DNA from 2 places in the Paenibacillus sp. FSL R10-2778 genome. Region 2 is predicted to be linked to the other one. Evidence: riboswitches for the same ligand, from Rfam matches in the RefSeq annotation. Region 2 holds a riboswitch; the other holds the start of a gene.
The links. A riboswitch is a leader RNA that binds a small molecule or an ion and turns the genes downstream of it on or off. The one in region 2 is predicted to bind S-adenosylmethionine.
Positions count from the first base shown of each region.

Region 1: it holds a riboswitch for S-adenosylmethionine, as region 2 does, so the genes downstream of both, NST40_RS26155 (methionine ABC transporter ATP-binding protein) here and metA (homoserine O-succinyltransferase) in region 2, are expected to answer to the same signal.

Region 1 is NZ_CP151956.1:5,828,132-5,835,012, forward strand. Features, by position in the region: gene NST40_RS26130 (FAD-dependent oxidoreductase) at 1-329, shown strand, start outside; gene NST40_RS26135 (YuzB family protein) at 739-993, opposite strand; gene NST40_RS26140 (NifU family protein) at 1,075-1,323, shown strand; gene NST40_RS26145 (MetQ/NlpA family ABC transporter substrate-binding protein) at 1,482-2,348, opposite strand; gene NST40_RS26150 (methionine ABC transporter permease) at 2,406-3,065, opposite strand; gene NST40_RS26155 (methionine ABC transporter ATP-binding protein) at 3,065-4,081, opposite strand; SAM riboswitch class I at 4,184-4,319, opposite strand; gene NST40_RS26160 (Cthe_2314 family HEPN domain-containing protein) at 4,422-5,156, opposite strand; gene NST40_RS26165 (heme A synthase) at 5,312-6,295, opposite strand; gene NST40_RS26170 (thioredoxin family protein) at 6,398-6,742, opposite strand; gene NST40_RS26175 (polysaccharide biosynthesis protein) at 6,821-6,881, opposite strand, start outside.
Region 2 is NZ_CP151956.1:1,914,989-1,921,869, reverse strand. Features, by position in the region: gene mqnC (cyclic dehypoxanthinyl futalosine synthase) at 1-202, opposite strand, end outside; gene NST40_RS08245 (PLP-dependent transferase) at 830-2,002, opposite strand; gene metA (homoserine O-succinyltransferase) at 2,039-2,959, opposite strand; SAM riboswitch class I at 3,075-3,203, opposite strand; gene corA (magnesium/cobalt transporter CorA) at 3,601-4,536, shown strand; gene NST40_RS08230 (HRDC domain-containing protein) at 4,624-5,640, opposite strand; gene NST40_RS08225 (ROK family protein) at 5,851-6,732, opposite strand.

The DNA.
Region 1 (6,881 bases), 3.0 Mb from region 2:
CGAAGGACCGCGGTGGACGGATTATGCTGGATGAGTATTATCGTATACCGGATTATCCGGAGGTATATGTGATTGGCGACTGTGCCAGTCTGCCATTCGCACCAAGCGCACAAGCCGCTGGAGCACAGGGTGAGCAGGTAGCTCAGGTTATCCAAGCGACCTGGCGCAGTGAGACTCCCAAGCTTCATCCTATTCGCCTGAAGGGTACTTTAGGGTCACTAGGAAAAAAAGCAGGATTCGGACTTATGGGACAACGCTCCGTCAAAGGACGGGTTCCCCGCATCCTCAAGAGCGGAGTGCTCTGGATGTCGAAACGCACTTTAGGATAAGCCTATGATGGTTCATAATTATTAAAGGAAGCTACTCTCAGATAAACACGAGAGTAGCTTCCTTACGTTATTGGTGCGTATACCCTTCGGACTCAGATGACCTTATTCGCAAATTTTCAGCCTTTGAAGGAGAGTTTCGGACTCCAGTGAAGTTATTGCTTATAATGAGGTTCATTTATGCTGTTTTTCAGGTGAATAGTGACTATGGGGTCCGATAGCAATCCAAATGTAGGAAAACACTCAATATAAGGTCGCCTGAGTCCGGTGGCACCTTCACGGTAGCCCCTGCACTCTCCAATATGTTGCCTAATCGATCAAATTGGTGGATTTTGTTCAAGTAAGGTTCCAAAAAGAGGGAGCACTCCATAATTTAGATTATGGAGTGCTCCCTCTTTTTTTCTCGAGAAATTTAGTCAAGATCTATATTAAACCAAGCCTCAAGCTCTTTGATCTTGGCCTCAATTTTCTCTTCTAGCTCTGCAACAGTGTCTGCTGCAATAATGTCACCTTCAACCATGGCGAAAGGCATTAAATAACACTCTCCACAATTGTTCAGACATCCGTATTCAATGACATCATAATCTGGATTTTCCTCCAGCTTATGCATTAGCTTGTCTGTTCCGTGACCCATGTTACTGGAACAAAATTCAATAATTGGTCTCATGATGATCTCCCTATTCCGCCTAACCATTTTATTTTTTAACTTTTTGTACTATAATGAACTTACGAAAGGAGTGATTGAGAAATGAGTGAGAATGCACAAAGCACCGAAATGTATGATGAAGTACTAGAAGTGCTGGATAAGCTTCGTCCGTTCCTGCAGCGCGATGGCGGTGACGTAGAACTGGTCGATGTGGAAGACGGCATCGTTAAGTTGAAACTTATGGGTGCCTGCGGCAGCTGCCCAAGCTCCACGATCACCTTGAAAGCCGGGATTGAACGCGCCCTCCTTGAAGAAGTAGAAGGCGTTGAAGAAGTAGTTCAAGTATTCTAAATCCCGTTCAATAACCCTCCCGATTCTCCTGTATAGGAGATCGGGATTTTCTTATTATAGAGGATTTAACATTCTCTCACAACCTTAGAACATAAAACCCGCAAGCCAACTTGGCTGCGGGTTCTTGTTATGACTATAGACGAATTTAGCTTCATTCCTTAAAACGCTGGAATGATCGCACCTTCGTACTTTTCTTCAATGAAAGCTTTAGCTTCTGGAGAATTCAGGGCAGCAACCAGCTTTTTGATGGCTTCGGAATCTTTATTGTCTTGACGGGTTACCAAAATGTTAGCATAAGGGGAATCTACACCCTCGATGAACAATGCATCTTTAGTTGGCACAAGACCAGCGTCTAGTGCAAAGTTCGTGTTGATCAAAGCAAGGTCTACCTCATCCAGTTGACGTGGGAGCATAGCAGCTTCCAACTCAATGATGTCGAGATTTTTCTTGTTTTCAGTGATATCTGCTTTTGTTGCAGCAATGTTTGTATCATCTTTCAAGGTAATCAGACCATTTTTTGCAAGTAGGATTAGTGCACGGCCACCGTTAGTAGCATCGTTCGGAATGGCAACTTTTGCACCATCAGCCAACTCATCGATTGATTTGATTTTTTTGGAATAAGCTCCAAAAGGTTCAACGTGAACGGATGCAACAGAGACCAGGTCGGTTTTATTATTTTTGTTTTGGTCATCCAGATACGGTTGGTGTTGGAAAAAGTTAGCGTCTAACTCCTTCTCATCAAGCTGCACGTTAGGTTGAATATAGTCAGTGAATTCTTTGATTTCAAGTGTAATTCCATCTTTTTCAAGCAATGGAGCAATAGCCTTCAAAATTTCAGCATGAGGAACAGGTGAGGCACCAATAACCAATTTCACTGGATCTTTAGTAGGTTCACTTGTTGCTTCTGCGTTTGGTGCTGTTGTAGCAGCCGAGCTCCCAGCATTATTAGATGCATTGTTGTTACCGCAAGCCGCAAGCACCGCAACCAGTGTCAGGCTAAAAAATGTAAGTAGTACTTTTTTCATTGTAAATCCCCCTCTAATCTATATTTTGTATTGAATAAGGATATATATGGATGTACCTTATTTCCGTGTGTAATGTTTTACGAGTCGGTCACCGGCCATTTGTAGCAATTGCACCAGTACGACAATAAATACTATAGAAACAATCATAATCTCCGTCTCATAGCGGTGGTAGCCGTAACGAATCGCCAAGTCACCTAATCCGCCGCCCCCAACCATACCAGCCATTGCTGTATAGGAGACCAGTGTAACCAGTGTGATCGTAACTCCAGCGAGCAGACCTGGACGAGCTTCTGGCAAAAGAACACGCATAACGATTTGGTTCGTCGATGCTCCCATACCTTGTGCGGCTTCGATGACTCCGCGGTCTACCTCTCTTAACGACGTCTCTACCAAGCGGGCAAAAAACGGAGCTGCACCAATCACCAGAGGTGGAATCGTACCGAGTACACCAATGGAGGTTCCAACAACGGCTTTGCTGAAAGGAATTAGAGCCACCATCAAAATGATAAAGGGTACGGAACGTAGAATATTTACAAGTAATGATAAGACCGAGTAAGTTACTCTGATTACTATACTATTCGATTTCCCCCATAAATACAATAGAATTCCGAGTGGTAAACCAAGAATAATTGTGAACAATCCGGAAAAAAATATCATTTTTATAGTAGCAACCGTAGCATCCATCATTTCTTGCCAATTTAGATCTGCAAAATTCATTACGAAATCACCTCCACATCAAGGCCTTGAGCAATTAGCCTGGAGATCGTTACAGCAATCGCCTCAGCTGGCCCTTCGAACCGCACAATCATCTGTCCATAAGGCACATCTTTAATCGTTGAAATGGTACCATGTAAGATTGCAAAGCTTACACCCGTATCACGCACGACATCGGATAGTGCCGAGCCGTAAGTTTTTTCTCCGAAAAAAGTAATTTTGACAGCTTGAGAGTTATCCCCGGCAGCAGCATCAAGCGCCACTCGAAGAGGTCCTTCATTCTGTGTCTCACTGCGGATGAAATCGCGTGTAACCTCATGCTGCGGCTTGAGAAATACCTCTGTAACTTTGCCTTGCTCAACAATCCCACCACCATGAATGACCGCGACACGGTCGCAGATGCTCTGGATTACATGCATTTCATGTGTGATCAGCACAATGGTCAAATGGAATCTTTTATTAATATCGAGCAGCAGCTTAAGAATGGAGTCCGTTGTCTGGGGATCGAGCGCAGAAGTGGCCTCGTCACACAGCAGCACATCAGGGTCACTGGCTAGTGCCCGGGCGATGCCGACCCGTTGCTTTTGTCCTCCAGATAACTGAGAAGGAAACTTATCTTTATGTTCTTCAAGCCCAACTAGAGCGAGCAGGTCTTTGACTTTTGTATCAATAGCTGTTCTAGATGTACCTGCAAGGCGCAGTGGAAAGGCAATATTATCGTATACGGTCGCCGAAGACAGCAAATTGAAATGTTGAAAAATCATCCCAATCTTGCGCCGCTGTTCCTGCAGCTGACCTTGGTTAAGACTGGTTAGCTCAACACCGTCTACCCAGACCTCTCCTTCTGTCGGACGTTCCAACAGATTAATGCAACGGATCAATGTACTTTTCCCGGCTCCAGAGTGGCCGATGACTCCGAATATTTCACCTTTCTCGATGGACAGATTCAATCCAGAAAGTGCTGTTGCCGCATTACTCCCTTTTCCATAAATCTTTGTTATCCCTTTTAGATTAATCAACTCTCGTCGCCCCCCCTTTATACTTCACTTATTCTATACAAAAAAACCTCTAACGATCGATGCAGATCGCAAGAGGCTCTGTGGGTTTATTAAGACAATGCCTTCTCATCTGCCAACGACCGCAACCTGCGCCATTGTAGGAATTAGCACCATGACATTTGTACAACGCTTCCCGCGCTGGATACAAATCGGTTGCCGGGCTTCATCGGGCCTATCCCTCCGCCGCTCTCGATAAGATAAAGTTATGAAATTATATTTTTTCTGAAATCGTACATACTTTAATGCAAGCATAAGTATAGTGAGTTTATCTATTTTTGTCAAAAGGAAATATATTGAACGATTACGATTTTATGCTCTTTGCCTTGCTTATTTCCTTACGCAGCTGTTCATTGCTGTAGCTGAATGCCGCGATTAATGTCTTACAGTTCATTTCGAGCGATTGTTTTAAATCCTCAAGATGGCTATCCAAATCCTCGAGCTGAATTTTGTCATGCAGACCTTGGTGCCGCTGCCACAAATCATCCTGCATTTCGGAATTCATATAATGAATTTCAGCATTTCTGCGCTTGCGTAAATTCTCCAATGGATCGCGGTAGGAGTTCTTAATCTCTTCCAGTTGATCCGCTAATGCAGGATGCACATTCAATAATTGAAGCTGACGCAGCACTGTAAAATAAGAAAAGTGCGTTTTTAATTTGGATGTTTTGAGATCATAAAAATGATTCAGTACCGTCCCAAGCTTGTCCAGAAGAGAGAAAACCCGGATAAAGCCATCTTTATAAAAATAAACATAACGTGCATAATCGCCCTGTTCCACCGGTGTCATATCATCCATATAACCCGCAATCACTAATTTCCGGTAAAAAGCGGCTGCGAACCAACTTTGCTCCAGTTCATCCAGAGAGGAAATCAGCCCACGTGTCCAAATCTCCAGCTTGCGGTATTCATGGTCATTATCCTCATGGGCACTCATTTCCTTGCGCAGCAATGCTGCAAAAGTGGCCATATTCTCCATCGCATCAGCCAACACACCGCTGTTCTTTCGAGGCGGCTCTCCAAGTAATACCCGCAGCATATCCCAGTCCTCCTAAAGTTTTGTTCAGCGTCTGCTTCCATGGACTGCTTCGTACAAAACTCGCGACGTAAGCATCGGCCAATCAGCTCCACGATATACCGATTTCCACTTTATTATTCCGCGGGTGAAGCGCCTCTATCCACGGAGGGAATGTTCTACCAAGGCGGTGGAATCATTGGGTTCGTTACATTTTTTCCAGACACGACACTACTCGCGCGATTTAGCTGCCAGACTCTTACACTCATATAACATAAGACACCAAACAAACTGGCAATCAGCAAAATATGAGCCAAAGCGGCAAATATGTACAGCCTTTCATTATCTAGAGTGTAAACCACAGCCGCCCCACTAAATACCTGCATCAAGCATAACAGTACTGCAGCTATACCTAGCGCTCTAAGCTCTGGATAATCCTTATGTTTCCAAAATGCCAAATGCCCGAGCAGCGCAGTAAGCATGAATAAGATTAAAGCCGCAATCCGATGCGTAAAAACAACACCTACTCCTCCGGAAAGCTCCGGAACCCATTCTCCATTACAAAGCGGCCAACCCGAACACCCGCCTTGTGAATCCGTATGACTTACAAAGGCTCCAATATACACGACAATATAAGAATAGATGGCAGTAAAACAGGTTAAATTGCGAAAAGCCTTACTTACGGGCTTCTTTTGAGCCTCCAGCTTATGATCATATTCGCGTGCTTCATGCCATCTCTTGGTTCCAAGAGCCAACATCATAGCGCTCGAAAAGGCGATCAAAGAAAAACCCATATGCAGCGCCATTACAGCGGCGGATTGAGATTTAATTACTGCAAGCGCTCCCATACCACCTTGAACGATGACGAATAATAAAGTCATAAATGCATATCCCAGCAAATCGCGCCGAGTACGGGCATAACGCCAAAAAGCAAACATCGAGGCAAGTGAGAATAACCCTGCCAAACCGCTAAACAAGCGATGGGTGTATTCAATCATCGAGCCTATAGTATAAGCCGGAATTAATTTCCCATGACAGAGCGGCCATTCATTTCCGCATTCCAAGCCCGATCCAGTCTTCGTCACTACCGCTCCTCCGAGTACAGCAAGGAACATGATAAGGCAAGTAAGATAACTAAGCCATTTCAACTGATTTGTCGTCAAAAATATCACCCGCAGTTTTTAGTAATGAAGAAGCAGCCAGACTTATATTTCAAAAAACCACCGCTTTTGCACAAACAGGCGAAAGCGGTGGTTCCTTAGGAATTACTTTTGAAGGCTTTGATGCACTTGGACCGCTTTATCAAGGAAATTCTCAATCTCTTCACGGGATTTGCGCAATTTATTAACGAATCTAACCAATTCCCGTCCATCCGAATATGCGACGAAGCTTGGAATACCCATAATATTTTGTTCTTGACTAACATCGCCCACGGCATCAACATCTACCTCAACCAGTGTAAGGCGGTCTGCATAAGCCTGCTCTACCTCTGGGATAAAAGGATCGATAAATTTGCAATCCGAGCACCAGTCAGCCTTGAAGATGGCCACTGTTAATCGAGGTGATTGAATGGCTACCTGAAATTCAGCAGGAGAACTAATTTTGTCCATGATTTACTCAGTCCCTTCTTCAATATCTGTCTATTTTCTACTCTTTAAGTGAAGCAAAATGCAGTGTAGAAGTCAAACCTATTCTCTCATACGAACACGTGCAGGCTGTAACTTCATCAGCGGATTCAATAATTTTTGC
Region 2 (6,881 bases):
ACACATCACATACATTCGTATAGTTAATATTACGGCCAATTACAAATGTGGCTAACGGGTCCGGATGCCAGCGTTCCATAATAGTGTTTGCAGCAGCACCCATTTTCTCAATTTCGTTGCTCTCGAATAGTCGGATGGTATCTTCCAATTGGAGACGGTCACCCCGCAGGGCTTTATCCAAAATAAGATCTATCGTACTCATCGTTCGCATCCTCCTTTTAAACCCTTAGGGATATGGTAGATTCACAAAATCACAAGAAAAATAACGTTGTCGTCCTTTAGAGATAACAACCGTTTCTCGTAGTAACATAAGGATAAAGTACAGTATGTAACTTATACCTTATATTTTAATAAATGAACAGTTCATTTCCTCATCGTATCACAATCTGAACAGCTTGAAAAACTTTTTACTTTCTTAGCAAGATACCATCCAGCAGAAAGAGTCCTTACATTGCTGCCTGCACCCGGTGAATCAAAATTCCTGGAGGCTGCCGGACACAGATGACGTTATTAGTTAGTATTTAGCCTTTGGAGCATAGTTATGGACTCCAGCGACGCTATTCCTTGACAAGAGACTCATGAAGGCAGGTTTTTAGCGCAATAGCTGCTGTGGAGTCCGTTAACATTCCAAATGTGTAATAATGCTGTGTCTAAGGTCAGCTGTGTCCAATAGCAAAAAGTCCAAAAAGAAGAGCTATCCCAGCAGCCAATTCCCGGCTTATGAGACAGCTCTATTTCATCCTGCGTCCAACACCAGCTCTAAATCAACGTTGAGATAGATCCTCGATATTTTCCAGCAATTCGGTGCCGATCTGGGTTGCCGTTACTTTTACTTCGTTTCGATTTCCGCCCGCGCAGCCTCCAAAGCATGACCAAGATCAGCAATTAGATCCTCCGCATGTTCAATGCCAACCGAGAAGCGCAGCAATCGATCATCTACACCCACCGCATTCCGAATTTCCACAGGAATATCGGCATGCGTCTGTACTGCAGGATAGGTCATTAGCGATTCAACCCCGCCGAGGCTCTCCGCGAAGGCAATAAGCCGGATATGACGAAGCAGAGGTTCTACGTATCTGGCATCTTTTAATTTGAAAGAAAAAATTCCGGTATTGCCCGAGGACTGGCGATTCTGGATTTCATATCCCGGATGATCCGGCAGGCCTGGGTGGAACACTTCCGCAATCGCCGGATGCTCTTGTAGATAGCGGGCAATTGCTAGCGCATTACTCTCGTGCCGTTCCATACGCAGGGCCAGTGTCTTCATGCCTCTCATCAGCTGATAACTGTCTGTTGGCCCAAGCACAGCGCCAATAGAGTTATGTAGAATCGCTATTTCAGCGGATAATTCAGCCCCTTTAGATACAATAAGACCAGCAAGAACATCATTGTGTCCGCCCAAATATTTGGTAGCACTATGGACTACAATGTCTGCACCTAATTCCAGAGGACGCTGGAAAAATGGAGTCAGCAGTGTATTGTCTACAATTGTGAGCAGCCCATGATGACGGGCCCAAGTAGCTACGGCCGCAATATCCGTAACCATCATCAAAGGATTCGTTGGCGTTTCAATAAATATCGCCTTCGTATTTGGAAGACGTGAAGCCTCAAGCGCATCCAAATCATTCGTGTCTACATAGGAAGCAGTGATTCCAAACTTGGACATAATTCGTTCCAACAAACGATAGGTCCCGCCGTAAAGATCCAGCGAAACGATCAAGTGATCGCCTTGCCCAAACAGAGTAAATATGGTTTGAATAGCTGCCATCCCAGAACTACAGGCAAAACCTGCATCACCAGACTCCAATTCCGCAGCCGCATTCTCTAGTACGGAACGGGTTGGACTTTTGGTACGGCTATAATCGAAACCTGTGCTCTGCCCAAGCTTCGGGTGACGGAATGCCGTAGCATTATAGATAGGAAAATTAATGGCTCCGGTAGCCGGATCTTCTTGTGAACCTATTTGTGCCAGTCTGCTTTCAATCCTAAGTTTGTCGTCCATGATAAATGCCTCCTAAATTGTAATGTAGCGCTGATCTTAATAAACAATCGGGTCGATATCGTAAGGTGTCTCTTGATATACATAGTAATTGAGCCAATTAGAGAATAATAAGTTGGCATGTGCACGCCACACTGCAGGAGGTGTTCGTTCTGGATCATCTTTAGGGAAATAGTGTTTCGGCAAGGCCATCTCCATGCCCCTCTCCAAATCACGATCATATTCCCATTTCAAGGATAATGGATCGTATTCGGAATGTCCGGTCACAAATATTTGTTTGCCGTCGGTCGTAGCTACTAGATACATACCAGCTTCTTCGGATTCCGCCAGAATCTGCAGATCTGGATTGCTCTCAATATCTTCGCGGGAGACATCGGTATGACGGGAATGCGGTACATGGAATACCTCGTCAAAGCCGCGCAGCAATTTAATGTTATTTTGATTAATCGTATGGGAGAATACTCCAAAACATTTTTCAGGCAAAGCCACTTTACGAACACCAAAATGATGATACAACCCTGCCTGTGCCGCCCAACAGATATGCATGGTCGAGGTCACATTATCCTTGCTCCATTCAAAAATCTCTTTTAGCTCTTCCCAATAGGATACTTCCTCAAACTCCATTTGCTCTACGGGTGCTCCTGTAACAATAAGACCATCCAAACGGCGGTGGCTGATCTCGTCAAAAGTTTTGTAAAAGCTTCTCAAATGCTCAGCAGAAGTATTCTTAGAAGTATGTGAGCGTGGATGCAGCAAGGTAACGTCAACTTGTAGCGGTGAATTTCCTATTAAACGCAGCAATTGAGTCTCCGTCGTTTCTTTAGTCGGCATGAGATTCAGAATAGCAATCCTTAGTGGGCGGATATCCTGATGGAAAGCCAAACTATCATCCATCACAAAAATATTTTCACCGGATAGTATTTCTTTTGCTGGTAAACTGTCGGGAATTTTAATTGGCATTGTCTTTCCACTCCTTAACTGTATTTAGGTTATGTTGTCACATCGCGGCTTTCTGAACAATAAAAAGACCTTTCTCGGAAAACGAGAAAGGTCATATCTACAGTCATATGCGCCTCTCTCATCTGCCAGAAACTTTTGGACGAGGTTAGTCGTCAGCAAAGTTCCGCAAGAATTAGCACCGTGCGTTCACACGCCGGTTGCCGGGTTTCATAGGGCTAGTCCCTCCACCTGCTCTTGATAAGATTTAGCTGTATTCAATTAAATTTCTTTAAAATTTACTTTAAATCATGAACCTCCTTTTCGTCAAGTCCATACAATGCTGAAGTAGCCTCAAAGTAACAATAAATTTGCTTGAAAGAGGCATACTCCGTTGTTATACTAGACAAGTATTTCATACCTGAACGAAAAGAAGAGGTGAGAAGAAGAATGGAAGGCGACCCGAGCTCGCAATTAAGTGTACAGAATGAGCAACCACACAGGATAATCATCAGCTTGCCGGCGGCGGGAGCAGTTCTTCTTCATGCCCTCGAATCGTCATTCGGCCTCTTGTATTGATTGTAACGCCGGCCAAGCTGATTTTTTTCTCTGTGCTTAATTAGCAGTCCCTGGTGAAGACCCGGGGATAGAAGGAGTGGAATCAGATGAAAATCCGGCTGGTGAATGCAGGGGTTTTTACACCTATTGATGAAATTGATGAAACATTGACACCCCCAACAGAAGGGTTCTATTGGATTGATGCAGATGTGGAGGATTTGGAGCTGCTTCAGCCCCTGTTCAACCTGCATGATCTCGCTGTTGAGGATTGCCTTAGTGAAGAGGATCAACGTCCAAAGATCGAAATATACGAAAGTCATTACTTTATTGTTGTAAACAGCATCCGCTTTGATGATGAGGAAATCTTCCTGCGGGCGCTCAATATATTCTTGGGCAGACATTATATTATTACTGTAACGAAACAAAAGATTCACGAGCTACGCGTACTGAAGCCCATGTTATGGGAACAAGAGGTTAGCGAACCCGACCAATTCCTTTACCTGCTTATCGACCTTGTCGTAGATAATTATTTCTCCGTAGGTGACCGAATTGAAGCCCGGATTGAGAAGCTTGAAGAGGATATCCTAATGCATACCAAGAAATCTCATCTGAGTGAGATTATCGGTCTGCGAAGTGAGATCTTATGGTTAAAGAAGATGCTGGGACCTCAGAAAGAGGTTATCAATACCCTGAATAAAAAAGACCTCCGTCTGATTGATGATCAGCTGCAGAAATACTTTAGCGACATTTATGAAAATGCAGTTAAAATATCCGAAACCTTTGAGACGTACCGCGATCTCATGGGCAACTTACGTGAGGCCTACCAATCCAGTATCGCCAACCGCGCCAATGAAATTATGAGAGTATTTACCGCGATTACAACGATATTCATGCCTTTGACCGTAATTACCGGAATCTATGGGATGAACTTTGATCATATGCCGGAATTGCATACGAAATACGGTTATTTTGCCGTTATAGGTCTAATGTTGACGTTAGGCTGTGGGATGCTGTATGTATTCCGCAAGAAAGAATGGCTATGAAAATAAACGGACGAATAGGCAAGACGAAGGCCCTTTAACCCTATGGTGTAAGGAAGCCTTCGTCTTTTTGATATGATAAAAAAGCTACTAGAAACTGGTCGCCATGCCCACTTTAGGAGCTTGCTCCCGCCGGAAACGAATGCGGATCAGCCGCAGACGTTCATAATAGCTATCCAGCCCTTCTGCTGCTGAAAAATCCTCCCCATACACCTTATGCAGCACTGGCTTTAGAAAAAGATCTCCTACCTCTGCATAGGCATTCCATATCGCCTCCTGCTCATTATGCGGCACATTTTTCAGTTCTACCTCGATCAATTTCTCCACGCAATAACCTTCTCTTTCCAGCTCCTCTACCGTCTCAATCAGTTCGCGACGGTTCACTCCACTGTTCACCTTAAGCTGTTCTAACCCTAACCCATTCTCGATCCCTTGCAGCAGAATTCGCCGTAATCGCAGTCTTTCTAGCTGTTTCTTATATTTGACCTCTTTCTGTTTATAGAGCCAGGATACAAAAGAATCCTCCTCAATTTCTTGGTGTACCCAATTCAAAGGAAAGGAATGTTCCCTTGCAGCCGTAGAGGTTATAGCCAACCAATCCGTGCCATATTGGGCTGCCTTTCCTTCCCCTACACCAGGGATCTGCAGCAGCTCCTCTGGTGTATGCGGCAAGAAAGTGCTTATCAAACGTAACAAACGATTGCTGGCAAGAATGTAAGGGGCTTTCCGTTCACTAGAAGCTCGGCTGCGGCGCCAAGCACATAACTCCTCATAAATAGCTTCGTTCCCATTATATTCACTGTAATATTGCAGCCTTAGCTGCTCCTGATTACGCCCGGTAAGGCCGTCTTCTTCATGAAATACGCCATCAATCAACGGCCGATAGCCATCCCCCATCTTCACCGCCAGCTCATGCCTGTAAACACAAAGCATTTCATTCCATGAACCACCCGCGTACCACAAATGCTCCTGTGTTTCCTCACCGCCTGAAAAATCACGCCAGCCCAGGCTCCACACTCCTTCTTCCTCTCCAATCCATAGCTGAGCGAACACCTCTTGATCCACCCCAGATATTCTGGATAAGCGATTCATAAATACAATTTGCATATTCATCCCTGCCTTTCTAGTCTTCAGCAAGCACTATACCTACCGGTCTGAGCTACTTATTCGCTGATGTGAATCCCACACTGTCAGACTCGGAAAACGCAAAAAAGCACCACTCTCACGATAAACGTGAAAGAGGTGCTCCCTCATTAAATGCTATACTGTTAGATCCTACAATACCATATATTTCCTAACAGTCAATATCTTTTTATACTAGTTCCTTGCCAAAGCTAAAGTTGCCAGTCCAATCGCACCTGCAAGTCCTGCATTATCTCCAAGCTGCGGTGGCACAACATAATTATCGATGTCGGTATTGAGCGCTGGATGCTGAACATAACCCTTCAGCAGCTCCTGCAGCTTGGTACGAATTAGCGGGAACAAGTGGCTTTGCTTCATGACACCACCGCCCATTACGATTTTTTCGGGAGACAGAATCAACACGTAATTCATAAGTGCATGTGCAAGATAATGAGCTTCCATATCCCAAGCTGGATGGTCAACAGGCAGCTCGCCTGCTGGTTGTCCCCAGCGTTTGCCAATCCCCGGACCTGCGGCTAACCCTTCAAGGCAATCGCCATGATAAGGGCAGTAGCCCTCAAACGTGTCCTCTGGATGTCTGCGAACTAGAATATGTCCCATCTCTGGATGAGACAATCCATGCACCATCTGACCTCCAACTACTGCTCCCGCTCCAATGCCTGTCCCAACCGTAATATAAAGGCAGCTGTCCAGACCTTTAGCCGCTCCCCATTTACTTTCCGCAAGCGCTGCACCATTCACATCCGTATCAAAACCGATCGGCACGTTAAATTGCTCAGCCATTGTACCTACCAAATTATATTGTCCCCAGTGAGGTTTTGGTGTCGTTGTTATGTAACCATAAGTAGGGCTGTCCAGCACGGGATCAATCGGTCCAAACGATCCAATACCAAAAGCTTCTACATTCTTCCCATTAAAATAGTCGATTACGAGTCCCATCGTTTCTTCCGGTGTTGTTGTCGGAAAGCTAACTCGGTCCAGAATGGTACCGTCCTCATAACCAATTCCGCATACAAACTTCGTTCCGCCTGCTTCAATCGCTCCCAATAACTTCATAGCAACTATCTCCCTTCTCCATTAAGCAATAATCCGCCATCCAGTTTGAAAATAAAAATTAATATAAAATAAAACAATCAACAGCCCTTATTATACGTTGGATGAAGCGCTATCACAATAATAAAACTCCCTTCATGCTTTTTTGCATG